Linked DNA regions of Solidesulfovibrio magneticus RS-1. The protein of the gene in region 1 interacts with the protein of each later gene in a pairwise test. Links are inferred from orthologs where the notes say so. Each region holds a gene or a part of one and is shown in the gene's direction. Other genes may lie near its edges.

The links.
Region 2: the proteins of DMR_RS16470 (region 1) and mrdA interact in binary tests that used the Escherichia coli proteins (3 or more experiments, as listed by UniProt). The link is inferred for Solidesulfovibrio magneticus RS-1 from one-to-one orthologs.

The regions. Positions count from the first base shown.
Region 1 is NC_012796.1:3,915,168-3,930,489, reverse strand. The notes cover bases 6,916-10,019. They hold DMR_RS16470 (penicillin-binding protein 1A), read left to right. Parts: upstream 6,916-7,315; coding sequence 7,316-9,724; downstream 9,725-10,019. Other genes in these bases: DMR_RS16475 (hypothetical protein), read left to right, coding at 6,916-7,319. Outside these bases: DMR_RS25635 (ATP-binding response regulator), read right to left, coding at 1-773; DMR_RS16500 (ammonium transporter), read left to right, coding at 1,038-2,252; DMR_RS16495 (P-II family nitrogen regulator), read left to right, coding at 2,276-2,614; DMR_RS16490 (HD domain-containing protein), read left to right, coding at 2,712-5,366; DMR_RS16485 (peroxiredoxin), read left to right, coding at 5,506-6,156; DMR_RS16480 (hypothetical protein), read left to right, coding at 6,153-6,407; more of DMR_RS16475, read left to right, coding at 6,717-6,915; DMR_RS16465 (hypothetical protein), read left to right, coding at 10,219-10,659; DMR_RS16460 (hypothetical protein), read left to right, coding at 10,662-11,171; DMR_RS16455 (NADH:flavin oxidoreductase), read right to left, coding at 11,190-12,299; DMR_RS16450 (hypothetical protein), read right to left, coding at 12,305-12,679; DMR_RS16445 (hypothetical protein), read left to right, coding at 12,858-15,322. UniProt on the Escherichia coli protein: Cell wall formation. Synthesis of cross-linked peptidoglycan from the lipid intermediates.
Region 2 is NC_012796.1:526,788-541,019, forward strand. The notes cover bases 10,040-13,039. They hold mrdA (penicillin-binding protein 2), read left to right. Parts: upstream 10,040-10,606; coding sequence 10,607-12,472; downstream 12,473-13,039. Other genes in these bases: mreC (rod shape-determining protein MreC), read left to right, coding at 10,040-10,150; DMR_RS02190 (hypothetical protein), read left to right, coding at 10,147-10,617; rodA (rod shape-determining protein RodA), read left to right, coding at 12,582-13,039. In the rest of the region: ribE (6,7-dimethyl-8-ribityllumazine synthase), read right to left, coding at 1-162; DMR_RS02135 (bifunctional 3,4-dihydroxy-2-butanone-4-phosphate synthase/GTP cyclohydrolase II), read right to left, coding at 211-1,440; DMR_RS02140 (hypothetical protein), read right to left, coding at 1,731-2,480; DMR_RS02145 (VOC family protein), read right to left, coding at 2,688-3,164; DMR_RS02150 (DUF4019 domain-containing protein), read right to left, coding at 3,194-3,613; DMR_RS02155 (riboflavin synthase), read right to left, coding at 3,649-4,302; DMR_RS02160 (methylated-DNA--[protein]-cysteine S-methyltransferase), read right to left, coding at 4,420-4,893; blaOXA (class D beta-lactamase), read right to left, coding at 5,126-5,950; lepB (signal peptidase I), read right to left, coding at 6,015-6,830; DMR_RS02175 (TIGR01212 family radical SAM protein), read right to left, coding at 6,929-7,876; DMR_RS02180 (rod shape-determining protein), read left to right, coding at 7,981-9,021; more of mreC, read left to right, coding at 9,158-10,039; more of rodA, read left to right, coding at 13,040-13,694; DMR_RS02205 (bactofilin family protein), read left to right, coding at 13,750-14,145. UniProt on the Escherichia coli protein: Catalyzes cross-linking of the peptidoglycan cell wall. Responsible for the determination of the rod shape of the cell. Is probably required for lateral peptidoglycan synthesis and maintenance of the correct diameter during lateral and centripetal growth.

The DNA.
Region 1 (15,322 bases):
AGTTCCACCCGGTCGGTGATGTCGACCACGATGCCCTCGATCTGGCGATCATCGCCGCCGTTTTTATCCCGGGCCGAGGGGATGGCCCGCAGCAGGGCGTGGATGGTCGCGCCGTTTTTGTGCAGGAACCGGCATTCCTCGGTGTGGGACGCCTTGCCCGGCCCCAGGCTCTCGCCCAGCCAGGCCGTGACCCGGTCCCGGTCCTCGGGATGGAGCCGGGCCGGAAAAAAGCCCGGCGCGGCCAGGGCTTCGGCCCGGGAAAATCCGAGCAGCGGCCGGCAGAACTTATTGATGAACGTCAATTCCAGGTGCTTGTCCAAAATGAAGACCAACAGCGGCAGGCTCTGGACCAGGGTGAAATAGCGGTTTTCGGCCTGTTTGACGGCCCGGGCCAGTTCCCGGCGCTCCAGGGCCGCCTCCAGGGCGTGGGCCAGCAGATCGAAGCTGACGATGGGTTTTTGCAGGTAATCGGTGGCGCCCAGGCGAAAGGCGCGGATGACGCCGTCGATGCCGTCCTGGCCGGAGATGACGATAACCGGCGGCGCGTCGTGTTCCCGGGACAGGGCTTCCAGCACGCCGAAGCCGTCGCGCCGGGGTAGGCGCAGATCCAGCAGCACGGCGTCGGGCCCGATGTCCGCGATGCGGCGCAAGGCTTCGTCCCCGTCACCGGCCTCGGTGACGGCGTAGCCGGAGATTTCGAGCCAGGCGCACACCGGGCGGCGCACGTTCTCGTCGTCTTCCACCACCAGGATTTTGGCGATTTTGTCGGACATGGCAGGCCTCCCCGGAATTTCGGGCTGGCCCAAGCCTAGCGCTTTTCCAGGAAAGACGCCAGTCGGCAGGCTTTTGTTACGGGTTTGCAACGGGGTCGATTTTGGTGTTGCAAAAATGTCAACGCTGGGCTAGTCAGGAGTTGTCGATGCGGCGGAAAGCGGCCGGCTTGGCCTTGGAGAGGGCCGCGCGGGGCCGTTTGAGGCAACGGACGCGACGACGACGGCAAGGGAATCTTCGACAAAAACGTCATCAGAGGGGGAACCATGAACGCGGCAGATACCGCTTTCGTGCTCATTTCGGCGGCCCTGGTCATGCTTATGACTCCGGGTCTGGCGCTTTTTTACGGCGGCATGGTCCGTACCAAGAACATCCTTGGCACGCTCATGCATTCCAACATCCTGCTTGGCACCGTTTCCGTGCTGTGGGCCATCGTGGGCTACAGCTTGGCCTTTGGCGGCGACATCGGCGGCGTCATCGGCAATCTCGACTTCATGTTCCTTAACGGCGTCGGCACGGCGGCCAAGGAAGGCGTGGACAACATCCCGCACCTGGCCTTCATGATCTTCCAGTGCATGTTCGCCGTCATCACCCCGGCGCTGATCACCGGCGCGTTTGCCGAGCGCATCAAATTCTCCGGCTTCCTGCTCTTCACCACCCTGTGGCTGCTGGTCGTCTACTGTCCCATGGCCCACTGGGTCTGGGGCGGCGGCTGGATGGCCAAGATGGGCGCTCTCGACTTCGCCGGCGGCGCGGTCGTCCACATGAGCTCCGGCGCGTCCGCCCTGGCCGCCGTCCTCTACCTGGGACGCCGCCACGGCTACGGCAAGCAGTCGTTTATTCCGCATAACCTGCCCCTGACCATCCTTGGCGCGGGCATCCTCTGGTTCGGCTGGTTCGGCTTCAACGCCGGCAGCGCTCTGGCCGCCAACGGCCTGGCCGCCTCGGCCTTCGTCACCACCCACCTGGCCGCCGCCGCCGCCGCCTTTAGCTGGATCATCGTGGAGTGGTGGCATCGCGGCAAGCCCACCACCCTGGGCATGGCCTCCGGCGCGGTGGCCGGTCTGGTCGCCATCACCCCGGCCGCCGGCTACGTCGAACCCATGCCGGCCATCCTCATGGGGCTTATTGCCGGCGGGCTGTGCTACGGCGGCGTGCTCATCAAGAGCGTGTTCAAGTACGACGACTCCCTGGACGTGGTGGGCATCCACGGCCTGGGCGGCACTTTCGGCGCCCTGGCCACCGGCCTGTTCGCCACCAAGGCCGTCAACGAGCTTGGCAACGACGGCCTGTTCTACGGCAACCCCGAACAGCTCTGGATCCAGTTCGTGTCCGTGGTCGCCACCTGGGTGTTCTGCTTCGTCATGACGCTGATCCTCTTTAAAATCGTGGACGTGATGGTTGGTATTCGGGTAAGCCAGGACGACGAGATCAAGGGTCTCGACGTCAGCCAGCACAGCGAAGTCGGCTACCAGCTCTAGTCAAGGATAAGGAGCGCGCCATCATGAAAAAGATCGAAGTCATCACTCGTCCCTACAAGCTCGACGAAATCAAGGAAAAGCTGACCGGACTTGGCATCAAGGGCATGACCGTGTCGGAAGTGAAGGGCTTCGGCCGCCAGCGCGGCCACACCGAAGTCTACCGCGGTGCCGAGTACCAGGTTGATTTCGTGCCCAAGGTCAAAATGGAGCTGGTGGTCGAGGACGGCCTGGCCGTCGAGGTCATCAAGGCCATCCAGGCCGCGGCCCAGACCGGCGAAGTCGGCGACGGCAAGATCTTCGTCTCCACCATCGACGAGGTCATCCGTATCCGCACCGGCGAGACCGGCAACGCCGCCATCTAGGCAGTTTGCTGGCAACCCTTCGGGGAAAATGACAAAATAGCCGACCGGGAAGGGGGAACGCCTCCTTCCCGGTCGTTTTATTGATGGGGAGCCTGCCATGCCGTCCGCACCCGACGCGCCGGTCAGCGCCGTCATGCTCGACGAGGGCAAGACCCTGCTGGCCGACGCCCTGGCCGCCGGCCAGTTGGACGTGGCCTACGTCGCCGCCCTGTCCGACGTCTACGACCGCTATTTTCGCCAGCGCCTGCAAGAGTGGGCCGAGGTCAACGCTTCGCAAGCCGACGGCTTCGCTCTGGCCGCTGTGGGCGGCTATGGCCGGCGCGAACTGTGTCCGGCCTCGGACATCGACGTGTTGTTGCTCTTCCCGTCCGAGCCGCCGGACTGGGCCTCGGAACTGGCCCGGTTTCTCTTTTTCCCGCTCTGGGATCGGGGTGTGGAGCTCGGCCACGGGGTGCGCGCCGTTTCCGGCTGTCTGGAGCTGGCCGGCTGCGACCCCAAGGTGCTGGCGTCGCTTGTTGACCTGCGCTTTCTGGCCGGGGAGGCCGCCATCGTCGTGGACCTGACGGCCCGCCTGGAGGCCGGCAGCTTTCCGGCCCATGCCGCTGGCTTCGCCGAGTGGCTGGAGAAGGGCAACAAGGAGCGCGGCCGGACCTATGGCGATGCCGGCGGGATGCTCGAACCTGATCTCAAAAACGGTCTGGGCGGTTTGCGCGACTGGCAGCAAGTCCGCTGGCTCATGCGCCTGGACCCGGGCCGCGAGGCCGACGCTCGCCTGCTGGCCGACGACCTGGCCGCCCTGGAAGACGACGCCCGGTTCGTCCTGACCGCCCGGATGCACCTGCACCGCCTGTGCGGCCGCAAGAACGACAAGCTCTATTTCGAATTCCAGGAACGCCTGGCCGAGGCCATGGGCTTTGGCCGCCGGGGCGACCGCCGGGCCGTGGAGCGCTTCCTGTCGCTGCTGCTGCGCCGCATGGCCGACATCAAGGCCCTGCGCCAGTCGGTCTGGCCGCTTTTGGCCGGACATTTGGGGGCCTTGGATCTGGCCGCCCCGGCCACGTCCGTGGGCGACGGCTTGCAAGACGCCCCCGAGGGCCTGCGTTTCGCCCCGGGGCTGACCGATTTCCAGGCCATGGAGCGGGCCATGCCGCTTTTTGCCGTGTGCGCCGCCCTGGGCAAGGCCCCGTCCCACGAAACCATGGGCCGGCTGCGCGGCCTGGCCGCCGAACTTGGCCGGCTGGCCGAGGTTTCGCCGCGCACCGGCCGGATGCTCTATGACAGCTTAAGCGACATCATGCCGGCCGACGTCTCCGGCGCGGCCCTGGACGCGCTGAGCGCCAGCGGCGTGCTGGAGGCCATCCTGCCCCAGTTCGCCCGGGTCAAGGACAACGTCTCCTACGACGTCTACCATGTCCATCCTGTGGGCCGGCACAGCCTGGAGGCCGTGCGCCTTTTGGCCGAGCTGCGCGTCGGGCCGGCCTGCCGGGCCAGGGAGTTGCTGGACGGCCTGCCCCGGCCGGAGCTGGCTTACTGGGGCCTGCTCCTGCACGACATGGGCAAGGGCCTGGGCGGGGCCCACGCCGAAAAGGGGGCCCAGCTGGCCGAGGACATGCTCTCGCGCCTGTCCGCCCCACCCGAGGCCCGCCACATGATCGCCGCCCTCGTGCGCGAACATCTGCTGCTGCCCGAAACCGCCACCGGCCGCGACCTGTCTGACCGCGACGTGGTGGCCCGGGCGGCCGGCCGGGTGGCCACGGTGGAAGCCCTGGACATGCTCGTGCTCATTGCCCGCTGCGACGGGCTGGCCACCGGCCCCCAGGCCTGGACCGGCTGGAAAGAGTCCCTGGTGTTTGACCTCTACGGCAAGCTGCGCGCCGCCATTGAGCAGGGCCGGCTTTTTGGGGCCGACGACGCCCGGATCATGCTGGCCGCCCGGGACAGCTTGCGCGAGGCCGCCCGGGACCGCTTCAGCCCCGAAGCCCTGGAAGCCCTGCTGTTGGCCATGCCGCCGCGCTATCTCGTCAGCCAGCCCGTGGAGACGATCCTTGGTCATCTGGACCTGCTGGCCGAACTCGACGCCGCCGAGGCCGAGGACCGGCGCATGAAGCCCGGCGACCGGGCCGGCCGCGACGTGGCCGCTCTGACCTACACGGCCCTGCCCGGCGGCGACGGTTTCACGGTCACCGTGGCCGCCCGCCAGGTGCGTGGGCTTTTTCCCACCGTCACGGGCGTGCTGGCCCTGCACGATCTGTCCATCCACGAGGCCGACGTGTTTCGCTGGGAAGACGGCGTGGTCATCCTGTCGCTGCGCACCGGCAATCCGCCCGACGTCATCTACAGCGACGAAGTTTTCGCCCGGGTGTCACGGGCCGTGCGCTACGCCCTGTGCGGCAAGCTGTTCCTGGCCTACCGTCTGGCCCAGAAGCGAGGCGGGTTTGCCCTGTCCCTGGCCGTGGCCGGCCCCAAGTCGCCGCCCGAGGTGGCCATCGACAACAAGGCTTCCGATCTCTTTACGGTCATCGACGTGTCCTGCGACGACCGGGTGGGACTTCTCTACGACATCGCCCGCACCCTGGCCGAGATGGGGCTGGAAACCCATCTGGCCAAGGTCATGACCCCAGCTGGGCGTGTGCGCGACGTCTTTTACGTGCGCGGCCCGGCAGGACGGCGGGTGGAGGACCCGGAGCAGCTGGCCGAGATCAAGGCGGCCTTGTTGCACCGTCTGGCCGACGACCCTTGCACCCTGCGCTAACGGCCGCTTGGAGCCGATATAGGGCCGCATTCGTGGGGGTTGGCCCGGCGTCCGGCCTTGACGCGGCGCGTTGAAGCGGCGATAGAGGGGTTGTGAGAGCCTGCCTGCGGCATGTTGCCGCGGGTCGAAAGGAGCCTGCATGACCGATCACGCTTCCGTATGCGTTCCGCGCATCGGCGAAACGGCCCCGGACTTCGAGGCCGAAACCACCCACGGCATCCTGCGCCTGGAAGATTTTCGGGGAAGCTGGCTGGTGTTCTTTTCGCATCCGGCGGATTTCACGCCCGTGTGCGCCTCGGAACTCATGGCCTTTGCCGGCGTGCGCGCCACCTTGCGCGACATGGGCTGCGAACTGCTCGGTCTGTCGGTGGATTCCATTTTCTCCCACATCGCCTGGGTGCGATCCCTTGAGGAGAAGTTCGGCGCGGCCATCGATTTCCCCTTGGTCGCCGACACCACCGGCGAAGTGGCCCGGCGTTACGGCATGACCATGCCGGCCGAGTCGCCCACCGAACCGGCCCGTGTGGTCTATGTCATCGACGACCGGCAATGTGTCCGGGCGTACATGGCCTACCCCATGACCACCGGACGCAACGTCGCCGAGATCGTTCGCCTTGTGGCGGCCCTGCAGGCCACCGACGCCCACGGCGTGGCCACGCCCGCCGGCTGGAAACCCGGGGACGGGGTGCTGGCTCCCCCGCCGCGAACCCAGGCCATGGCCCAGGAGAGGGCCAAAGCCGCCGGTCCGAACTGCCCGGATTGGTATTTTTGCAAGAGAGAGTTGTCATGATTTCCGACATGTACGACGCTGCTGAAGACACGCCCCAGGTCAAGCCCGACGGAACGCTCACCCAGTCCGCCAAGGACATTCTGCGGGTGTGCGAGCCGCCGGCCACGATGGAGGACATCAGCCGGGCCCTGGTGCGCCATTTTTCCCAGGTTTTGCCCATGGTGCGCGACCTCGTGAACCTGGGGCTCCTGGAAGACCAAAACGGCCGGCTGGCCGTCACGGACTACGGCCGCGAAAAGCTCGGCCGCTGATCCGGCTCCCGGTCCGCGCGCCCGGCGTCGGCAACTGCCGGACGCCGGGCGTCACAGCGGACCTGTGGCCCGGGCCGGGGGGCGGCGACGGGTTGTTCCGGTCTCGGCTTGGGTTCAAGGCCGAAAGACCGTCCGTCATTCCCGACAGGTTATGGTCCGCTTGGGGGCGGACAAGGGGCAAGCAGTACGGCATCGGTTCCAAGCGCCGGGCTTGGCTCTTTACGCTCGCCCCGGGCGGCATTATGGTCTTTCCGGGAGCCGGACGGCCGGGGACGTTGTCCCGGTCTGGCGGCGGCCCGGGAGGTCGCCGTGTCTGCTGATTCCGCCCTGCTCCCCGACGCTTCGACGTCGGACGCGCCTGTCTGCGCCCGGTGCGCCGCCGCCGGCCCGACCTGCTGTTCGCTGACCCCGGGCTTGGAGGAAGTGTGTTTCCCCGTGTCCGAGATGGAGCGAGCCCGCATTGTCGAGGCTGACGGCTTGGCCGTGGGCGGCTTTGTCCACCAGGCCAACACCGAAGCCTTTCTGGCCCAGATGGGGCGGCTTTTTCCCCGCGACCGCAAGATTCTTCCCCGCCTCTTCCCCCCCGGCGGCGACCATCTGCGCCTGGCCGTTGACCCGAAGGGCAATTGCGTGTTCTTGCGGGCCGATGGATGTCGCTTGCCAAGGGATGCGCGTCCGTATTATTGCCGCTTGTTTCCGTTTTGGCTAAACGGCGGGGCCGTCACGGCCTTTGCCGCGCCGGGCTGTCTGGTCCACCGCCAAGGGCGGACCGTGTCCCGGATGCTGGCCCTGCTCGAATATGGCGAGGCCGGCGTGCGCGAACTGCACGGCCGCCTGCGTCTGGCCTGGGGGCTGCCGCCCAAGGAAGGCATGCCCTTCGTCACTCCCTCCCCTGCGAGATACCGTCCGTGAAAAAGTTGCTCATCCTTCTGGCGATCCTGGTGTTCGTGGGCCTCGTTTTCGGCATTGCCGGCGGCGTGGGCCTCTACTACTGGGCGTCCAACGACCTGCCGAGCTTTCGCAAGATCACCGACTACCGCCCGCCGCTGGTCACCACCATCTACACCCGCGACAACAAGGTGCTCGGCTATCTCTATTCCGAGAAGCGCTTCCTGGTGACGCTTTCCGAAATGCCGGACTTTTTGCCCAAGGCCTTCCTGGCCGCCGAGGACGCCACCTTCTACCAGCACGAAGGCGTCGATCCCACGGCCATCCTGCGGGCCATGGTCAAAAACCTCCAGCAGGGCGGCCGCAAGCAGGGCGGCTCCACCATCACCCAGCAGATCATCAAGCGTCTGCTTTTGTCCTCGGAAAAAAGCTACCAGCGCAAGGTCAAGGAAGCCATCCTGGCCTACCGCTTGGAAAAATACCTGACCAAGGACGAAATCCTCACCATCTATTTAAACCAGATCTACCTGGGCTCCCGGGCGTATGGCGTGGAAGCGGCGGCAAGGACCTATTTCGGCGTCCACGTGGCCGATCTGACCATCGCCCAGGCCGCGCTCCTGGCCGGCCTGCCCCAGGCCCCCAGCCGCTATTCTCCGTTTCGTGACTTCGAATCGGCCAAGGCCCGCCAGAAATACGTCCTTGGCCGGATGCTTGCCCAGAACTGGATCAGCCAGGCCCAGCACGACGCCGCCGTGGCCGAGCCGCTGGTCTTTAAAAGCATGCCCGACCCGTCCTGGGAGGTGGCCCCGTTCTACCTCGAAGAGGTGCGCCGGGAACTCATCGATCGCTTCGGCGAAGACCAAGTCTATAACGGCGGCTTGCACGTCCATACCGCCGTGGACCTCAAACACCAGGAAGCGGCCGAGCGGGCCCTGCGCGAAGGCCTTGTCGCTTCGGAAAAACGGCGCGGCTTCAAGCCCAGCCTGGAAAAGCTCGACAAGGACAAATACGAGGAATTCTACGAGCGCTCGGGCGTGCCCGAAGCCCTGCTGCAACCGGGGCGCTGGCTCAAGGCCCTGGTGCAGGAAGTGGTGCCGGCTGGTGCTGTGGTGCGCTTTGGCGACAAGTACGGCCTCATCCCCGCCGAGGACATGAGCTGGGCCAAGGGCAAGGTGGAGCCGGGCGATCTGGTCTGGGCCTCGGTCACGGCCCTGCCCGACAAGGCCGGCCCGGACAAGGCCGCCCCGGCCGCCAAGCCGGCCCCGGCCAAGCCCGGCGAGGCCAAACCGGCCGAGGCCGCCGCCAAAAAGCCCAAGCCCGGCGAAAACCCGCCCCCGGCCGCGCCGGCCAAGGCCGCACGCCCCATGTGGAAGCTGGCCATGCAACTGGAGCCGCGCATCGAAGGGGCCATCGTGTCCATGGAGCCACGCACCGGCGATGTCGTGGCTTGCGTGGGCGGCTTTTCCTTCGAAAAAAGCCAGTTCAACCGGGCCACCCAGTCCTTCCGCCAGCCCGGTTCGTCGTTTAAGCCCATCGTCTACTCCGTGGCCATGGACAACGGCATGACCCCGGCCACCGTGGTCATGGACGGCCCCTTCACCTACGTCGATCCCTGGAGCAAGCAGACCTGGAGCCCGGGAAACTACGAAGGCGACTACGGCGGCCCCATGACCATCCGTTCGGCCCTGGCCAAGTCCAAAAACCTCGTCACCGTACGGGTGGCCCAGCAGGTAGGCATGAAAAAGATCGTGGAGCGCGCCCAGGAACTGGGGCTTCGCGGCGATTTCGGCCCGTTTTTGCCGGTCAGCCTCGGGGCCGTGGCCGTCAATCTCCTGGACATGGTCAAGGCCTACTCGGCTTTTGCCCGGGACGGCTCCACCATCACCCCGCGCTTCATCCTCGACGTCAAAAGCCCCTGGGGCGAGGAAGTCTGGGTCAACAAGCCCGAGGTCAAACAGGTCATGTCGCCCCAGACCGCCTACGTCATGGACTGCCTGCTCAAGGAAGTCGTGCGGGCCGGCACGGCCACGGCGGCCAAGGTCCTGGGCCGTCCCCTGGCCGGAAAGACCGGCACCACCAACGATTTCCAGGACGCCTGGTTCATGGGCTTTTCGCCCTATCTGCTCACCGGCTGCTACATCGGCTTCGACCAGCCCAAATCCATGGGCAAGGGCGAAACCGGCGGCCGGGCCTCGCTGCCCATCTGGCTCTCCTACCGCAAGGCCGTGGAAGACGACTACCCGCCCGAAGACTTCTCGCGTCCGCCCGGCGTCATCATGGGCACCGTGGACGGCGTGCCCATGGCCTTCAAGGAAGGCACCGAAAAGGGCGTGGCCAGCATCATGGACGAAGAACAGGAAAAAGCCTTCTTCACCGACCCCAACGCGCCGCTCGGCAAGGGCGAGGATTTGTTGAAGCAGATGTTTTAGGGGAGACAGGAAGAGGCCTCCGGCGGCTGGGGGCCTGAGGCCCCCAGACCCCCCGACTGCAGAAAAGTGTAAAGGGGAGGGCGGCGGGGGCCGGGCCTTGGTTGGGAGGCGAAGAAATCGTTGGTTGTTTGGTGGGATACACGAGGCTTTGAAAGCCGGGCAGAGGATCCCGCCACACCCTGCGCATGGGGAGAGGGGGCCGGGCTGTCTTGTGGGGATGCGCGCGAAATAGCCGGTCAATCTGGAAATTCGGGCGGTTAGAGCGGGTTGGTTTGGGTGAGTAACGTGCTTAAATTATTGTTCATTAAAGCGCGAAAAAGCGAGGCTGCCTTGACGCGGCCCAGGCTTTGGACTAGCTGTCAGGTTCGGGCAGTCGTCGGGCCTCCCTAGCCGGAGGCCGCCGCGTCGCCAGCCATCGTCCGGACGCCGCGCGTCCGGTAAACCGCGCCCGCGCTGTCGGGCCCCAGGCCGGCCGCCGATGCCGGCAAGCCAGTATGCCGCAAAGTCTTTTCTCCGAACTTTCGCTCATCTACGTCTCGTTCTCCGTGCTCGCCCTCTATGCCCCGGCCGTGCTCGGCGCGTTGGCCCTGGCCTTTTTCCTCTACCGCCGCCACAGCCGGCTGGAGCGTCGTCAGCAAAAACACGCCCGCCTCCGGCGCGACATCGCCCAGCGCGGCCAGGCCCGGCGCAAGCGCCTGCTCCTGGCCAGCCAGCGCGGCAACATCCGCGAACTCGCCCGCCTCGTCCACGGACAGCTCAAAACCCGTGAGCGCGAACTCACCCCCTACCAGGCCCAGCGCACCTCGGCCTTTATCGAGCGGGCCGTGGTCACCGTGGACTTCGACCGCCTCTACGCCCTGCACGTCATTTTCGACAGCAACGACGCCAAACAGGTTTCCCCGGCTGTGGAAACCTTTTTCGAGCATACGAGGTAACCATGCCCCTGCCGGAAAACATCGCCCGGTTCGTCGCCCGGCTGATCAACACCATGAAGACCGAGTCCGCCGACTGGCAGATGGCCCATCAGGCCGATCTGGACAAGCTGCGCGAGGAAAAGCTCGTGGCCGAGCAGGAGCTGAAGCAACGCCTGGAGCTTATGGAGATACGCTTCAAGGAGGAGTGCAAACGGGCCAGGCTCGAAGAGGAGCGGCAAACCGAGAACTTCACGGAATTTTTGGCCAGCATCGACGATATGAAGGCCAACATGCTCGAATACTACGGCGCCATGCCCAAGCCCATGGCGCTGATGATCCACCACCACGCCGCCGAGCTTCTCAAAGACGCCTGGCACAATCCCGACGCCCGGGAACGCCTGCGCAACCAGTCGCGTTTCACGAACCTCATGCTGGCCGTCACCGAAGATCTGACCGACCTTTCCCGCGACGGCGCCCAGCCCAAGGCCCTGCCCGAAAAGACCATCGCCTTCATGCAAAACAAGATCGAATAGCCGGCGGCGTGGCGGCCGTTACTTGGGCCGTTCCCCCTGTCTGGCCTCGGTGACGCAGTAAAGGCCCTGGCCCGAGCGGGCCGGGGCGAAGCAGAGATTGTCGCCCACGCAGGACGCCGGAGCAGTGTCGCCGGCCTGCCAGCGGGCGATAAGCCCGGGTTCGCGGATAAACGGCCGGGACATGGCCACCAGCTCGGCGTCGCCCGAGGCGATGATGTCCTCGCACGTGCCCAGGCTGCGAAGCCCCCCGACCAGGATCACCGGCATGGTCACCCCGGCCGCTTTGACGGTCCGGGCCGTGTCGCGGTACCAGGCTTCGCCGTCCGGGATGGCGATGCGGCCCGGGCGCGAGAAATTGAGCCGCCCGGATTCGAACACCCCGCCCGAGAGTTCCACCGCGTCGAGCCCCGCCGCTTCCAGCCAGCTCACGACCTGGACGCACTCGGCCGAAGTGAAGCCCCCGGCGATGAAATCGTCGCTGTTGATCTTGGCCAGCACCGGATACTCCCGGCCGATGCGGCCCCGGATGGCGCCGAGCACTTCCAGCAGCAGTCTGGCCCGATTTTGCAACGAGCCGCCATACGCGCCAGTGCGGCGGTTGGTGCGCGGCGAGAGGAATTGGCTCAGGCCATAGCCGTGGGCGGCATGAATCTGCACGCCGTCGGCCCCGGCATCGCGGCAAAGGGCCGCCGCCGTGCCAAAGGCGGCTTCCAGCCGGGCCAGATCCTCGGCTTCCATGGCTTGGCCTGCCGTATCATCCTCGGGAACCGACGGCCCAAGCGGCGCTTGACCGGTCACCTCCGGGTCGGCCCGCAGCCCGGCGTGGGCCAGCTGCACCACAAACCGGCCGCCGTAGGCATGGACGATGCGGGCCAGCCGGGCGATGCCGGCCTCCATGTCCGGGCTGTGCGCGCCAAGTTGGGAAGCCCGGGCCTGGCCGCGTTTTTCCACATAGGCGTGGCTGGAGACGACCAGCCCCACCTCGCCCTTGGCCAGGGTCTTGAGCAGCGCTTCCAGCCGGTCCGAGGCCGAGCCGTCGGGGTTGGCCATCCCTTCCCCTGTGGCCGAACGCACGAAGCGGTTTTTAAGCCGCATCCCGTTGATGGCGATGGGCGAAAAGACCTTCATGGAGCCTAGGCCGCCTCGAAGCGGTCAATGAACCGCTCCAGGTCATTGGGATCGCCGTCCCGATAGTCTTCGGGGTAGAGCAGGGCGCTCATGAAAAACGGGCTTTCCAACTGCAGGGCCAAGGCCGCCCGGCGGGCGAAATCCTCAAGCCCCGAGAGCAGCGCGCCCGATCCGTCAACGGCGTTGCCTTTCAGGACCTCGTCGGCTTCGTCAGGCAGCCCTTCGAGCACCAGACATTTTTCCGTCATCAGGCGAAGGTACCCGGCCTTGTCCCCGGCCTCGTGGAGCAGTCGGCCGGCCTCGGCCTCGATCTCGCGGATGCGTCCCGCCGCTTCCCGAACCACGCCCAGGGCGGCGGCCGGCGCTTTACGCTTGGTCATTGTTCCTCGTTCCTCCAAAGCCTTGGACGGGCAAACCACTTCCCGTCGTGAACATAGTATGTACAATCCGGCCGGCCAAGGCAATCGCTTCCCTTGTAAGACGCACTGCTTTTCCGGCCGGCCCCTTGACGCGGACAGGGGGAAACGGTAGTCATATTGTGAAAAATAAGACAAGTTTATGACGAATACCATGCCCCCGGATCAGGGGATTCCGCCGCTGCCCGAAGCAAACGCCAGCGCCCACGCCCTGGACGGCGTGCCGCGCTCGGCGCTCTCGCGCCTGTGTTTCGACGCCGGCGATTACGAACTGCTGCGCATCGTCAACGACGTGCTGGCCCGGCGCGGCTCATCAAGCATGAAACGCCTGCTTGCGCCGTATCTGCATCCCCACGGCATCAAGGAAATGGCCGCGCCCAAGGGGCTGCGCATCGCCTACGCCGTCATCCACCTGCTCGGGTCCCTGGAAGCCGGCATGGCCGGCGACCGGCTGACCGCCTTGCGGTCGCTGCGTGACGAGGTCATGGCCGCGGCCGAATCAGGGCTGGAGAAAAACACTGCCCGGGTGCTGCTGCAGATCATGAAGGAGCTGGTGCGCTCCCGGGACACCCCGCGCCGCCAGCTGGAGCTGGCCCACGATTTCCGCAGTGCCGTGTCCGGCCGGCCACGTGTGGTGCGAAAGCTCCTGGCCGAGTACCATCTCCTGGAAATGCCCGAGGAGTGGAACCAGATCGCCTTTGACGACCACGTCCACGACGCCAACACCAAGGGCCGCAAATCACCCACCCATCTCATCATGGACGCCTGGATCAAGGGCATCCGGCGGCTCACCGTCATCCACTACCATTTCGTGCGCCCGGAGACCGCCGCCGAGCTGCTGGAAGCCGCCGCCATCATGGATATGCGCGTGGACATCGGCATCGAATGCTTGGCCCGCCATCGCGGCGGCCACGTCAAGCTCGTCTGGTCCCCGCGCGGTTTTACTCGGCCCGAGGATTTCGCCGCGTTTCTCAAAAAGCCCGGGGTGCGCGAATTCATGCGTGAGGGCTTCGAACTGTCGCTTCGGGAGCAGCGCCATGTCCTGGCCGTGCTGGCCGCCTTCAACGCCCGCCACCGCCAAACCATCCGCGACCGCTACGGCCTCGACCTGCCGCCCCTTGATCACGAAGAGTTCCTGGCCTTCGTGGGCTCGGGCCAGGCCAGCCTGCTCCATCTGGCCCGGTTCATCCGCGACGCCCTGGCCCCGCTGCTTGACGCTCGGGCCGGCGATACCCTGGACGCGGCGGCCGCTGGCAACGCCTGTCCGCTTTTGGCCGAACGCGACAGCCTGGACGTGGAGTCGCTCTTGGACGACTACCTGTCCCCGGCCGCCAACCCGGACATCGTCCCGCCCGAGGCCCCCCAAGACGGCGAGGCCTTGCCCGAACGCCTGACCGTGGACGTGGCCGAGCTGGCCCGCCGCATACACACCCTGCATGTCGGCAACAGCCTGGCCCTGTGCACGGCCGAAATGCCCTTTGCCGACGTGCTGCTGGCCCTTTTCGCCTGTCGCGGCGACATCACCGGCTGCGACGCCTTCAATCTGCGCGTCTTCGAAACCGGCGGCGGCGACGGCGGCGACGCCCTGGCCCTTATTTCCATTGTCAACGCCGGCAACGTGGTGGCCTTAAAGCGCCTCATAAACCGCACCGCCGATACGGCCGAAGCCGACGGCGACGCCGAAACCGCCGCCAGCCTGCGCGATTTGCGCCGCGACGTGGCCGCCATCGCCGCCGCCTACCGTGCCCGGCCGCTTTCGGCCCGCATTGGCACCGACTCCACCGGCCAGTCCACCCGCTGCCACGGCATGGGGCTGGTGGTGGCCGACACCCTGCCGGCCCGGACCCGCAAGCGGCTGGCCCGCCGCGAAAAACGCCCCGGGACGAGTCTGCGCCGGGCCATCCCCGTGGGTGTGGCTGTCTCGCCCCGGGTGAGCACGCTGCCCGACGAATTCTCAAGCGACCTCTCGGCCCGGTTCTTCCGGTTCCTGCGAGGTCTGCCCGGTCTGCGGCTGGCCGGCTACCGCTACGTGCTGGAGTGGGTGGGCAAGCGCTATTTCAAGGCCACGCCGCAAACCGCCAACATCCACACCCTGGGTGGCATCCAGCAAAAAGCCAGCCAGCGCTGGCTGGCCCGGGCCGAGGCCTTGCGCCGGCCCTTGGGGCTGTCCTGGCGGTATCTGAGCAACACCATCAAGAACGTGCTGAAAATCGGCCTGGGCTTTGCCGTGGCCGCCGCTTCGTTTGCCAGCATCAACTCCTGGTGGGTCCTGGCCTGGATGGGGCCTTTCATCTGGTTTGGCATCACGGGCGTGCGCAACGTCATCCAGGCGGTGCTCGGCTGCGGCGGCCTGCGCCGCTCGCCGCTTTTAACCTGGAAAGACTACGTGAGCTTCGACCGCTTGGCCGATTCGCTCATGTTCACGGGCTTTTCCGTGCCGCTTTTGGATATCGTGGTGCGCACGCTGCTCCTGGGGCAGGGCTTTGGCGTCACCACCTCCAGCGCGCCGCTTGTGCTTTTTGCTTGCATGGCCGTGGCCAACGGCCTGTATCTGGCCAGCCACAACCTGCTGCGCGGGCTGCCCAAGTCGGCGGCCGTGGGCAACCT
Region 2 (14,232 bases), 3.4 Mb from region 1 along the record:
CACGATGGTCAGGTCGGCGCGGTCGCCGCCGTGGCGCACGAGGTAGTCCACGGCCCCGCCGACCAGGCGTTCGGTGATGAAGTCGTTGAAGCGGCCGGCCACCAGGGCGAATTTGAGTCCCTTGGCGTCAAGCTGGCCTTCGATGGTGCTCACGTGCAGCATGGCTGTTCTCCCTGACGGCCGGGCCGTCGTCTGGATTGATGTCCGAGTTTACTTCGCCTGGCCGCAGTCGGGGTCCGGCAGATGCAGGATATGCCCCATGCGGTCGCGCTTGGTGGTCAGGTAGCAGGTGTTTTCCGAACAGGGGCAGGTCTCGATGGCCACCCGGTCGACCACTTCCAGGCCGTAGCCTTCCAGTCCCACGATCTTTTTGGGATTGTTGGTCATAAGCCGCATTTTGCTGATCCCGAGCTCCACCAGAATCTGCGCGCCGGTGCCGTATTCGCGCAGGTCGGCCTTGAAGCCGAGCTTCAGATTGGCCTCCACGGTGTCGAGTCCCTGGTCCTGCAGCGCGTAGGCCTTGATCTTGTTGCCAAGGCCGATGCCCCGGCCCTCCTGGCGCATGTAGAGGATGACACCCTTGCCTTCCTCTTCGATCATCCGCATGGCCTCATGCAGCTGGTTGCCGCAGTCGCAGCGCAGCGACCCGAACACGTCGCCGGTCAGGCACTCGCTGTGCACCCGCACCAGCACCGGTTCGCCGGGCACGATGTCGCCCTTGACCAGGGCGATGTGGGTCTTTTTGTCCGAGCTGGCCTCGAAGGCCACGGCGCGGAAAGAGCCGAAGGCCGTGGGCAGGGTGGCTTCGGCCACCTTGGTCACGGCCACGTGGCCGTAGCGCATGCGGTAGCGGATGAGGTCGGCCACGGAGGCGATCTTGAGATTGTGCTTCTCGGCGAATTCGATCAGGTCCGGCATCCGGGCCATGTTGCCGTCTTCGCGCATGATCTCGCAGATGACGCCGGCGGGCTTGAGGCCGGCCAGCCGGGCCAGGTCCACGCTGCCTTCGGTCTGGCCGGCGCGGTCGAGCACGCCGCCTTCGCGGGCGCGCAGGGGAAAGATATGGCCTGGGGTCACGAGGTCTTCGGGCACGGCCCCGTCGGCCACGGCGGCCAAAATGGTGGTGGCCCGGTCATAGGCCGAGATGCCGGTGGAGACGCCGACCTTGGCTTCGATGGAGACGGTAAAGCCGGTGCCAAACGGCGACTTGTTGTCCTGGGTCATCATGGGCAGGGCGAGCTGGTCCACGAGATTGGGGGCCAGCGACAGGCAAATGAGGCCGCGGCCGTGGGTGGCCATGAAATTGATGATTTCCGGGGTGACCTTTTCGGCGGCGACGGTGAGGTCGCCTTCGTTTTCACGGTCTTCGTCATCGACGAGGATGATCATCCGTCCGGCGCGGATGTCCTCGATGGCGTCCTCGATGGGGCTTAAGCGCATGTGGGTATACCTCGTTCGGGTCGGCGCTGTGCGGCCGGCTCCCTGGGGAAAAGACCAAAGACCCGGGACGGGCCGGGTCAAAGGGGACGCATCCTATTCCAGGCCGGCGGCCAAGGCAAGCGGGGCGGAATAGCGGGATTTTCGAGGCGCGGCGGGGCGTCGGCAAAAGGGTCGGCGCGACGCGGCGGTCCGCGTCGCGCCCCTGAAACAATGCGCAAGGAATTGTAAAAAAGTCATGGCGTTCGTCTCGTTCCTGCGAAAGGCCCTGTGGGCTTCTCGCGGACGCGACACTAAACCCGAATGTCGATGGTGGACCCGGGCGCGGGCACGGGAGCGGCCTGGGCCGGGCTTTGCGCCGTCGCGACCAGCCCGGCTTGCGTGGCCTGCCCGGCCGGCTCGGCCTGCCCGGCCGGCTCGGTCTGCCCGACCGATTCGGCAGGCGCGGTCTCGGCTGTCTGCCCGGCTGCTTCGGCAGGCACGGCTTCGGCCGTTTGCCCGGCCGACGTGGCCTGGGCGGCTGCGGCCGCCTGGATGGCCTCGGTGGTCGAAGCGTCGCCGGCCGTGGTCGTCGCATCGGGCGTGGCCGCTCCCTGGCCGGCGGCGTCTTCCGACTGGCCGGTCGCCGCCGCCTCGGCCTTGTCCTCGATGTCCTGGCGGGTGGCGTCGAGGTTGTCCTGGGCGCTGTCGCCGACTTCTTTATCGACGGCCTGGCCGACGCTGTCTTCCACTTTGTATTTGTTTATGACGGCGGCGACAAAGGTCGAGTCGCCGCTGCTGGACCCCACCTTGGCCATGGTGGAGGCAAATTGCGTCGACATGGACGTGAGCAGGGCGCTCATGGAGCCGCCAAAGGATTTTTCCGTCTGCAAGCCATCCAGCCGGGCCTGCAGATATTTCGAGGGACCGGCGTCGGCCTGGACGAAGTTGCCGGCCAGCATGTTGTCGGTCTTGGCGGCAACAGCGGGTTGCGGGCTTTTCGTCGTCGGCGCGGCCACGGCGCTGGTCGTCTGGGTCAGCGCGGAAAGGGCGGCGACGTCCATCGGTTTTCCTCCGGTTGGCGTGTCAACACTTATCGGCCGGCCGTAAGAGGAAGATTAGGGAGGGATGGGAAATAGTGTAACGACCTGACCGGTCGGACGTCTCGCCGGGGTTGGGGGCCGCGACTGCGGCCAACAGCTGGCGCGAAAGAAGCGATGCTTGAGAGCCGACTGGTTCCCTGGACAGTCGGGCCTTGAAGGCGAGGGGGGTTAGCCGCCCAGCACCGAAGCCACGAATTCGGCCGGCATCATGGTGGCGGCGGTGATTTCGGCCGGGGACAGGCCCTTGTCGCGCAGGCGCTCGACGACCGCCTCCATGGGTTCGGCCACCTCGACGATGTGGCCGTCCGGGTCGCGCAGGCGAAAGGCGCGCTGGCCCCAGGGCGCGGACTTGGGCGGATGGATGATCTCGGCCCGGGTCATGACGCGCTCGAAGGCGTCTTCCAGGGCCGCGTCCTCGAAATACAGTTCCAGATTGTCGCGGCCCATGGGACCGGCCGGTGGGCCTGCTTCCTCGTCGAAAACGATGCGGCGGGCGGTGTCCTCGCGCCACAGGCAGAAATGCGGGTAGGCGACGTAGCCCGGCAGCACGTGCAGGGGCGACTGGCCCATAAGCTCTTCATAAAAGGCCCGGGCGCGGTCGATGTCGGCCACGAAGATGCAGACGCTGCGGTATTCGATGGGCATTGGGGCCTCCGTGGCGTAGGCGGCTGGAATTACTTGATGTAGTAGCCGACCAGACGCCAGGAGCCGTCTTTTTCGTGCATGACGGTCACGGTTTCGATGGCGGCGGCTTTCTGGGCAAAGGTGGTGTCGTAGGTCAGCACGACATAGGAGCCGTCGGGCGCGCCAGGCAGGGACCGGGCCTGGATGATGGTGTTGCGGACGCGTTTCTGGACCGGCCCCAGCGGGGCGCGCAGGCCAGAGAGGCCCTTGTTCCAGACGTCCTCGGTGACGGCGCCGCGAAAAAACGACGAGGCTTCGCGCCAGCTTTCGGAATACTTGCCGGCGTCGCACAGGGCCAGCCATTTGCCGGCGGCGGCCTCGGCGGCGGCTTCGTCGCCCTCGGCGGCCAGGGCCGAGCCGGCGGCCAGACAGAGCATGGCGCAAAGGAGGAAGAAAGCGAGACGTTTCATGGGGCGGCTCCTTTCAGGTCGCGGCGATGCGGCGGTTAAAACCCGTTCTCCCGCAAAAACGCCTCGGAAATCTTCGATTCCTTCTTCCCCTGGGCGTCCTGCCACGGCCCAAGCATCCGCAGCACGTATTTCCCCAGTACGTCGGTCTCCATGTTGATGACCGTGCCGGGCTTCCAGCCGGAAATCGTGGTCGCACCCTGGGTCGAGGGGATGATGTTCACCGTGAGCCACCCCTCGCCGCATTCGTTGACGGTCAGGCTGATGCCGTCCAGGGCCACCGACCCCTTGGGTACGACGAAAATCGAAAATTCCTTCGGGAAATCTATTTTATACTGCATGGACTGTCCAGCCGGCGTCACCGTCGCCACCTCGGCCAGACAATCCACATGGCCCGACACCATATGGCCGCCCAGGCGGTCGCCCAGGGCCAGGGCGCGCTCCAGGTTCACCACACCGCCGATCTTGAGCTTGCCCAGGTTCGAGCGCGAAAGCGTCTCGCCCGAGGCATAGGCCGTGTACTCCCGGTCGCCGAAGGTTTCGACGGTCAGACACACGCCGTTGACGGCGATGGATTCGCCGAGAACGATGTTGTCCAGATCGAAAAGCGCCTTGATGCGAAACCGCGTCTCATTGCCCCGCGACTCCACGGCCGCGATGCGGCCCAAACCCATCACCAGTCCCGTAAACATAAAAAACCTGTCCTCGCCCTGCGTTCACTCGTTCCCCATGTCGGGGGTCCGAGGGGCTGAGCCCCCCGGCGGGTCCGGGCAGCGCCCGGTCTTGCCGCTTCCTTCCCGGTCTTCCGCCTACTTCGTCCCTTCGAGTTCCAGCAGGTATTTTTTCATGTCGATGCCCGGTCCGAAGCCGGTGAGCGCGCCCTTGGCCCCGACCACGCGGTGGCAGGGGTAAATGAGCGGAAACGGATTGGAGGCCATGACCCGGCCCACGGCCCGGGCCGCCTTGGGGCGTCCGGCCTTGGCCGCCAGCCAGCCGTAGCTGACCGGCTGTCCGGCCGGCACCTGGGCCAGCTCTTCCAACACCCGGCGCGAAAAATCCGTCGCCTTGCCCCAGGCAAAGGGCAGTTTGGGCCAGTCGGCCTGGCCGCCGGCCACATAAGCCTCCAGGGCGGCCTGCACCGCCCGGCCGGCCTCGCTTGCCACGCTGCGCGTCTTGCCCTCGGCCCAGGTCAGTTTCAAGGCCGTGACCTCGCCGTCCTTCCAGGTGATTTCCAACGCCAACGGATCGGCAACGCAGATGTCGGTGAACGTCTGTGCGGACATGGTGTTTTGCCTCCGGCGGCCAGGGCTCTGCCCTGGACCCGCCGGGGGGATGATCCCCCCGGACCCCCGCGACGGGGTTGCGGTCTTTTACGCTATTTCGTCCCGCCCTGCCATCATCTCGCATCCCCTTGCCTTGGGGCGGCGTTTTGCCTGGGCGGACGCTTCGTCCGCCCAGGCAAAACGCCGCCCCATGACAGGAGGGTTCGGGAGGGGGTGACCCCCTCCCGAGATCTTATTCCCAAAGTCCTTCCATTTTCAAAATATCCAGCGCGATCTTTTTTCGGGCGGCCACGGCGGCGGGGGTGTTTTCGGGCACTTCGAGATTGAGGGCGAAGTACCAGACGTCGGGGCCGCGCGTGACCGAGCCGACGTACCAGCCGACGTTGGGCGAAACGCGGGCGGTCAGCCCGGTCTTGGCCCGCAGCACGGCGTTTGGCGTCTTGTCGGTGATCATCATGGTCAGCACGTCGTCCATGACTTGACGGCGCAGGGGCAGTTCGCGGCGGTGCAGGCGGCCGAGGAAGTCGAGTTGCTGGAGAGCGGTGATGCGCAGCGCGCCGTCGAGCCAGAACCGGTCGATGCCGCCGCCGATGTCGCCGTTGCCGTAGTGGAAGTCGGCCAGATATTTGGCCATGCGTTCGGGGCCGATGCGCCGGGCGATTTCCTGGTAAACCGGCACGCAGGACACGGCAAAGGCCCGGGCCAGGGTCAGGTCGGCGTTCCATTCGGGAAGATGGCGCGGCTTGCCGTCGTAGGGGAAGACTTCGCTGGGGCCGGAGACGGCCCCGGTTTCCAGGGCAATGAGCGAGTTGGGTATTTTGAAGGTGGAGGCGGGCAGAAAGGCGGTCGCGGCCCGGGCCGGATTGTGGACGAGGATTTCGGGCGAACCTTCCTGGCGCAGGACCATGGTTCCGGTCAGGCCGGCGTCGTTGAAGGGTTTTTGCCACTGCGGCCGTTCGATGAGGCTGGGGGCGGCGGCCCGGGCCAGGGCCGGGGCGGCGAGGAGGAGCAGGAAAAGGGCGAAGCGGCGCAGCAGCAAGGGGAAAGTCGGTGTCATGGGAGCCTCTTTGGAGTTGGTCGTGGCGGAAATCCCGGGCGTGGCTCAAGGGGGCGCGGCGGCGTCACAAGGTTTTGCCGATGCGCGAAAGCGTGTCGGACCAGAGAATGATTCTGGCCCGGCCAAGGATTTTATTTTTGGGAATCGTGCCGAAGAAGCGGGAATCGTAGGATTCTTCCCTGTTGTCGCCAAGGACGAAGTAGGTGTCGGGGGCTACGGTCATGGCGGGCATCGAGTCTCTTCTGGCCTGAAACGCCGTGTCGCCATGCCTGGCATGGCTGTCGTCAATAGGAGCGCCGTTGACGAACACCTGCTTGTTCTCGATAACCACGAGATCGCCGGGCTTGGCGATAATCCGTTTGATGAACAATTTCGTTTCGTCCTCGGGGAAGAGAAACGCGATCACATCGCCGTAATCCGGTTCTCCTGGCGAGTATGCCGTCAGGTCGACAAGGAAATGCTCGTTTAAGAGAATAGCGTCGCTCATGGAGCTGGAAGGCATGCGCCACTCGTCCGGGATAAAATGTAATGAATCAAAATAGAAGGAAGACAGACAAGCAAGAACGCCGAACGCTATGAGACTGTCCAGACGCATGAACCATCGTTTTTCTTTTTGGGGTTCACTTGAGGAGAGCCGCCAGGCGTCGAATATGATGTATCCATAGATCGCGGTATAGGAAACGATGAGAAGGAAGAAGCCTGAGGTCGTGTAGATGGTCTTGAAGTAGATCTGCCCCAAGTACGTTGCCGTGAGAAGCACGGAAAGGGCTATCCCTCTGGCCGGATAGCCGACGGCGATGTGCCCCAGGCCCGGGACCAGCAGGCTCCAGAAAATCGCGGGCTTTGGCCAGCGTTTATTATGGGCGGGACGATCCTTCATGTCGGCCTGGGCGTCCGGGAGGGTGCCGCTCTCGATTGACCCGTAGGGCAGGGCGGGGTGGATTGTTCGCTGTCAGTGTATTGGCTGGCCGATAAAAATCAAGGGCGAGGCGAGGGAGGCCCCTGGGGCTGCATGCCTGTCTCGCTTCCTAGCGCGCACCCCTGCCGGATGTCCTCGCGTTCCAGCCGCGCGGCGATGTCGCCCAGGATGCCCTGTTTGTCGGCGGCCCAGGCCGGGGCGAGGAGTTCGCCCGGGGCGGGGTCGGCGTTTTGGCGCTCCACGGCCACGTGACCCGGCAGCAGGGCGATGGCCCGGCACACGGCCTCGACATACGCTTCGCGGGCCATGGGCTGGTAGCCGCCGGCTTTGTGGAGGGCGGCCAGGCCGGAGCCGGCCACCACCAAGGTATTGTGGAGCTTGACCCCGGCAATGGGCAGGGCGGCGACAAAACGCACGGTGGCGAGAAAATCCTCGACGCCCTCGCCGGGCAGGCCGGCCATGAGATGGGCCGTGACGGCAAGGCCCGCGTCGGCGGCCATGATGGTCGCCCGGGCGAAATCGGCCGTCGTGTGGCCCCGGCCTATGCGCCGAAGCGTCGCGTCGTTGGCCGACTGCAAGCCCATTTCCAGGCGCACATGGCCCACGGGCGCGGCGGCCAGCAGGGCGATTTTTTCGAGGTCCAGGCAATCCGGCCTCGTGCCCAGGCAAAGGCCCTCGATGTCGGGCAGGGTGGCAAGTTCGGCCACAAGCGCGGCCAGGCGCTCGGGCGGGCCGTAGGTGTTGGAAAAGGACTGGAGATAGGCGACGAGGGCTTCATTGCGCCGCCGGGCCGGGAGAGTGAGTCTGTCCCATTGCGCCCGGAGGCCGAAGCCTTTAAGGTGCAATCCCGTTCCCGATCCGGCCGCGTTGCAAAACAGGCAGCCGCCCCGGGAGAGCGCACCGTCCCGATTGGGGCAGGAACTTCCCGCATCCAAAGGAATTTTCTTGGCCTTTCGGCCGAAAACGGCCCGAAAAGCCTGGGCGAGCGTGTGGACGCGGGCAGTCATGGCGGTTTTTTGGCCGGAAAATCTCTCGTTGACAACACGGGACGAATCGGCAAACACAACCCGTCTGCGACAGCATAGGCCGATTTTGCGGCAAGCGAGGCGATATGTCCAGTTTTTTGAATAGGATATTGGGGCTTTTCTCCAACGATCTGGCCATCGACCTGGGAACGGCCAACACCTTGGTGTTCGTCAAGGGCAAGGGCATCGTCCTGTCCGAACCCTCGGTGGTGGCGGTGAAAAAGGACCCCCGCGGCGGCAACAAGGTGTTGGCTGTGGGCCTGGAAGCCAAGCGGATGCTTGGCCGCACCCCGGGCAACATCGTGGCCATCCGTCCCATGAAGGACGGCGTCATTGCCGACTTCGAAGTGACCGAGGCCATGCTGCGGCATTTTATTTCCAAGGTCCACAATTCCCGCCGGCTGGTGCGCCCGCGCATCATCATCTGCGTGCCCACGGGCATCACCCAGGTGGAAAAGCGGGCGGTCAAGGAATCGGCCCAGAGCGCCGGCGCCCGTGAAGTCTACCTCATCGAGGAACCCATGGCCGCGGCCATCGGGGCCAACCTGCCCATCACCGAACCCACCTCCAACATGGTGGTGGACATCGGCGGGGGCACCACGGAAGTGGCGGTCATTTCGCTGTCCGGCGTGGTCTATTCGAAATCCGTGCGTGTTGGCGGCGACAAGATGGACGAAGCCATCATGCAGTACGTCAAGCGCAAGTACAACATGCTGATCGGCGAATCCACGGCCGAACAGATCAAGATCCAGGTCGGCTCGGCCCATCATTCCACCAGCCAGGGCGAGATGGAAGTCAAGGGCCGCGACCTCGTCACGGGCATTCCCCAGAACATCACGATCTCCTCCGAGGAAGTGCAGAAATCCATTTCCGAGCAGGTGGAGAGCATTGTCCAGGCCGTGCGTATCGCTCTGGAGCAGACGCCTCCGGAGCTGGCGGCGGACATCGTGGACCGGGGTATCGTGCTGACCGGCGGCGGCGCGCTTCTGCGCGGCCTCGACCAGCTGCTGCGCGAGGAAACCTCGCTGCCCATCACGGTTGTTGACGACCCCCTTTCGACGGTTGTCCTCGGCTCCGGCCGGGCGCTGGACAACCTGGACGTCCTGAAGGAGGTCACGATAGATTAAACCCACCCCGCAGCGGATCGCGATCGGCCTGCTCGTCGTCCTGTTTCTTTACCTCGGCCTTTTCACCTGGAACATCCGGACAGGCTACGTCGACACGCTGGCGAGCCACACCGGACTGGAGTTCGCCAGGTGGGTTTTGGCCCCGGGAAAGTGGGTCCACGAACAGGTTGCGTCGTTTTGGAGCCGCTATCTGTATTTCGTGGGCATCCGGCAGCAAAACGACCAGCTGCGCCTGGAGCTGGATTCCGCGAAAAAGGAGCTCGCCGAGTTGCGTGAAAGCGCTTCGGAGGTGGAGCGTTTGCGCCAAATTCTGTCCCTGACGCCGCCCATCGATTGGACGCGTCGGGCAGCACGTATTATTTCCCATCGCCTGGGTCCCAACGCCGCCCTGGAGACGTTTCTCATCGACAAGGGCAGCGCCCACGGCGTTTCGGTCAACATGCCGGTGGTCTCTCCCGACGGGGTGGTCGGGCGGGTGCTGCGCCTGTCGCCCACGGCCGCGACCATTTTGCTCATCACCGATCCCAACAGCCGCATTCCTGTGGTTTCCCAGAAAAACCGCACCCAGGGCATCGTCAAGGGCGAGGGGCCGACCAAGGAACTCACCCTGCAGTACGTGCCCCAGGGAGCGCCCGTGGAAGAAGGCGAGGTGCTGGTCACCTCGGGGCTGGAAGAAATTTTCCCTAAGGGGCTGCCCGTGGCCAAGGTGACCTCGGTGGGGCGCTCGGGGTCGTCGTTGTTTCAGCTTATCCACGCCGCGCCGCTTTTCACGCCGCGCCAGCTTGAGGAAGTGGCCCTGCTGTTTAGGGCCACGGCCGCGGCCGCGCCGGTTCCCACGACCGCGCCCGTGGTCGCGCCGCCGCCGCCGCCCGCCACAGCCCCGGTGTCGCCGGTCATCACCCCGCCAAACGCCGCCCCGTCCGTCAAGCCGCCCAAGGGCCTCAAGACCCCGGCCGCCATCCCGCCGGCTCCGGGCCAGGGCGCGCCGCCGCCCCCGCCCCCGGCTCCCGCGCCGACGCCGGCTCCGGCCCCGGCCGTGGTCGAACCGGCCAAACCGGCCAAGAAGGCCGACAAGCCGGCGGAGTCCGAGAAAAAACGCCGCAAGCCGGCCCGGACCGAAGGGCAATGAGACCGGCCCACATCGTCTTCTGGACCCTGTTGACGCTCGGCGGGGTCTGGCTGCAAAACATCGTCCCCGGGGTGGACTTCCTGGCTCCAGGGCTTATCCTGGCCATGCAGGAGGAGAAATGGACCGTGCCGGTCTGGCTGGGGGGCATCTGGCTCTTCATCCAGGAGGGGACAGGCTCCATGCCCTTCGGGGCGGGTATCCTCTGGTACGGCGCCTTGGCCGGCTTGTATTTTTTCGGGCATTGGCTGTTTGAAGCCCGAAATTTCCTTTTCATGCTCATCTTGGGAGCCTGCCTCGGCGCCATGCATTTCCTTTTCATCAACGTCATGGCCCTGCTCCAGGACTGGTCCATTTATATGGACCGACTGGGCGTCGAGGCGGTGCAGCAGGCCCTGATCTTCCCCATCGAATGGGGCCTTTTGTACCTCATCCACCACCATCTGCCGGGCGATCCCCATGCGGCTTGAGACCGAAACCCCGCAACAACACGCCCCCCGTTCCGGGCTGATTCTGCTCCAGGCCCTGGTGCTCGGGCTTTTTTGCCTGTTCACCCTGCGCCTGTGGTATTTGCAGGTCCACAAGGGCGGCACGTTTTCCGACATGGCCCGGGACAACCAGCTGCGCCAGGTGCTCATCGGTTCGGCCCGGGGGCGCATCCTCGACAGGAGCGGCACGCCCCTGGCCGTCAGCGAACCGTCCTTTGCCCTGGGCCTGGTGCGCGAGGACTGCGAGGACATTGACGGCACCCTGACCAAGGTTTCGGAATGGACCGGCGTGGACAAGCACGTGCTGTCCGAGACGGTCAAGCGCGGCAAGAAACGGGTCAAGCCCTTTGAGCCGCTCATCCTCATCACCGACCTGCCCTACGAGGCCCTGGCCCGCATCGAGGCCAACGCCATGCTCTATCCGGGCCTGGAAATCGTGGTGCGCCAGAAACGCTACTACCCCACCGGCGCGCTCATGTCCCATGTGTTGGGTTACGTGGCCGAGGCCAACGAAGACGAACTGGAGAAAAATCCCCAGCTTTCCCTGGGCGACTCCGTGGGCAAGCAAGGCCTGGAACTCACTCACGAGGACGAGCTGCGCGGCTCCAAGGGCCGCAAGCAGGTGGAAGTCGACGCTTTCGGCCGCCAGCATAACGAATTCATCCTGGAGCCGCCGCGCGCCGGAGCCGATCTCAAGCTGTCCATCGACATCGGCCTGCAGAAAGAGTGTTCCCGATTGCTGGAGGGCCAGGCCGGGGCGCTGCTGGTCATGGAACCCGACACCGGCAAGATCCTGGCCATGGTCAGCCAGCCGAGCTTTGACAACAACATGTTCGTCCTTGGAGTGCCGGCCGACAAATGGCGGGAGCTGCGCGACAACCCGCGCCATCCTATCCAGAACCGGGTGACCCAGGGCGTGTATCCGCCGGGTTCGGTCTTCAAGCTCCTCATGGCCGCCGCCGGCCTGTCCGAGGGCTTTGTCCGCCCCGGCGACGTGGTGGCCTGCCCCGGGGTCTACAAGGTCGGCAACCGCGACTTCCACGACTGGAAAAAGGGCGGCCACGGGGCGCTGGATCTGCGCGGGGCGTTGGTCCATTCCTGCGACATCTATTTTTACAAGCTCGGCGACCGTATGGGCATCGACCGGCTCCACGACTACGCCGTGGCCAGCGGTTTCGGGACCCGCACCGGCATCGACCTGCCCCACGAAAAGGCCGGGCTCATTCCCTCCAAGGAATGGAAAAAGAAACGTTTCGGCGCGGCCTGGTCCAAGGGCGAGACCGTCATCGCCTCCATCGGCCAGGGCTACGTCCTGACCTCGCCGCTGCAGATCGGGCGCTACCTGTCGGCCCTGGTCAACGGCGGCCGGCTCATGAAGCCCGAGCTGGTGGAGACCGAAGCGCCCCAGGTGGACGCCACGCTGCCGCTGAAAGACGGCGACCGGCAGGTGATCCTCGACGCCATGGTGGCCACGGTGGAAAGCGGCACGGCCAAGTCCTTGCTGCGCTCCGACGCGGTCATGGCCGGCAAGACCGGCACGGCCCAGGTCGTCAAGCTGATAAACGCCGACATCCGCCGCAAGACCCACGAAATGCCCTACGAGCAGCGCGACCACGCCTGGCTCGCTAGTTGGGGCCGCAAGGACGGCAAGACCTACGTGGTGGTCTGTCTGGTGGAGCACGGCGGCCACGGCGGCGAGGTCAGCGGTCCGCTGGTGCGCAAGGTCTACGAATATTTGTTCGGCCCGGCTCCGGGCAAGCCGCCCCGGGCGGCCGGCGCGGCCCCGGCCGCCGCGCCTGGCGAACCGGCCGTCGACCCCGGCGACGTCGGGGATTAGCCGGCCGGCCGCAGACGGCGCCCTTTTAACCATGCAGACGCGGCCGTCGGCCGTCGCGGGACCTTTCCCACGACGGGCCGGGCGCCCGCCGCCAAGCCGGGGTTGCTCCATGCCCTTTGACAGACGCTTCATCCTGAGCGTGAACTGGTCCCTGGTGGCCCTGACCGCCATGTTGTTCGGGGTCGGGGTGCTCAATCTCTATTCGGCCAGCGGCTTTCGCATGGGCGATGAGCTGTCCATGCAGCCTTTCTACAACCGCCAGCTCATCTGGGGCTTGGCCGGACTTGGCTGCATGTTGGCCATGGTGGTTTTCGACTACAAGTATCTGGCCGCCATCGCCTGGCCCCTGGTCATTTCCACCTCGGTGCTGCTGGTTTTGGTGCTGGTCATGGGCAAGACCGTGGGCGGGGCCAAACGCTGGCTGCCCATTGGCGGATTTGCCTTCCAGCCAAGCGAGGTGGCCAAAATCGCCTTGCTGCTGTTGGCGGCCAAGATCCTGTCCAAACGCTCGGAGCGGCTGGGCTGGCTTGACCTGGCCGGCATCCTGGCCGTGTCCCTGCCTGTCGCCCTGCTTATCATCGTGGAACCCGATCTCGGCACGGGCTTAAACGTCCTGCTCCTGGTGGCCGGCCTCATCCTCTACCGGGGCCTTACCGGCCCGGTGTTCAAGACCCTGGCCATCGCCGGCCCCATCCTCATCCCTTGCGGCTGGTTTTTTCTCAAGCCCTATCAGAAGGGGCGCATCCTGACCCTGTTCGACCCCCAGCGCGATCCCCTCGGGGCCGGTTACCACATCATCCAGTCCCAGATCGCCATCGGCTCGGGCCAGATGTGGGGCAAGGGCTTTTTGGAGGGCACCCAGAGCCAGTTGCGCTACCTGCCCGAAAAGCACACCGACTTTGCCGTGGCGGTTTTCGCCGAGGAGTGGGGTTTCATGGGCGGCATCGCGCTGCTGACCCTTTTCTGCCTGTTTTTGCTGCAATTCTACGTCACGGCCAAAAACGCCAAGGACCGTTTCGGCAGTTATCTGGCGGCGGGCGTGTTCTTCTATTTCTTCTGGCAAATCCTCATCAACATGGGTATGGTGCTCGGCATCATGCCGGTCGTTGGCATCCCCTTGCCGTTTATCAGCTACGGGGGGAGCGCCACCATCGTGAACTTCACCCTCGTGGGCATTGTCGTCAACGTCTCCATGCGGCGCTACCTGTTCAAGAAAGGCTAGCGCGGAAAGGACTTGCGGCCACGGAGGGAGCGTTCCCCGGCGGTCGGAGGGCCTTGTGGGCAAGCACGACATCAACGCCTTCCTGGGGGTCGGAACGTCTTTTGTGGGACGGCTGACCTTTGGCGGCGTGGTGCGCATTGACGGGCATTTCGAAGGCGAAATCGTCTCGACGGGAACCCTGGTGGTCGGCAGCCAGGCCCATGTGGCCGGGCGGGTCGAGGTGGCGCGCCTGGTGTGTGACGGGGTCGTGGCCGCCGAGGTGGCGGCGTCGTCTTCGGTGGCGGTGCATGGTCGGGGTCGGCTTTGCGGCGCGGTGCGCACGCCGTCGTTGTCCGTGGCCGAAGGGGGCCGGGTGGACGGGCTGGTGACCATGGGCAACGGGGAGCAACCGCCCCGTCAGGCCCTGGCCGCAGGTTCTTCGGTCAATTCTTCACAAACCCCGCCAAGCTAGGCGGGGCGCGGGTTTTTGGGGTGCGGGGCAGTACGGAATTTGTCAAAAAGGGCTAGACAGGGCGGAGTAAATCCGCTACTGCCGCTT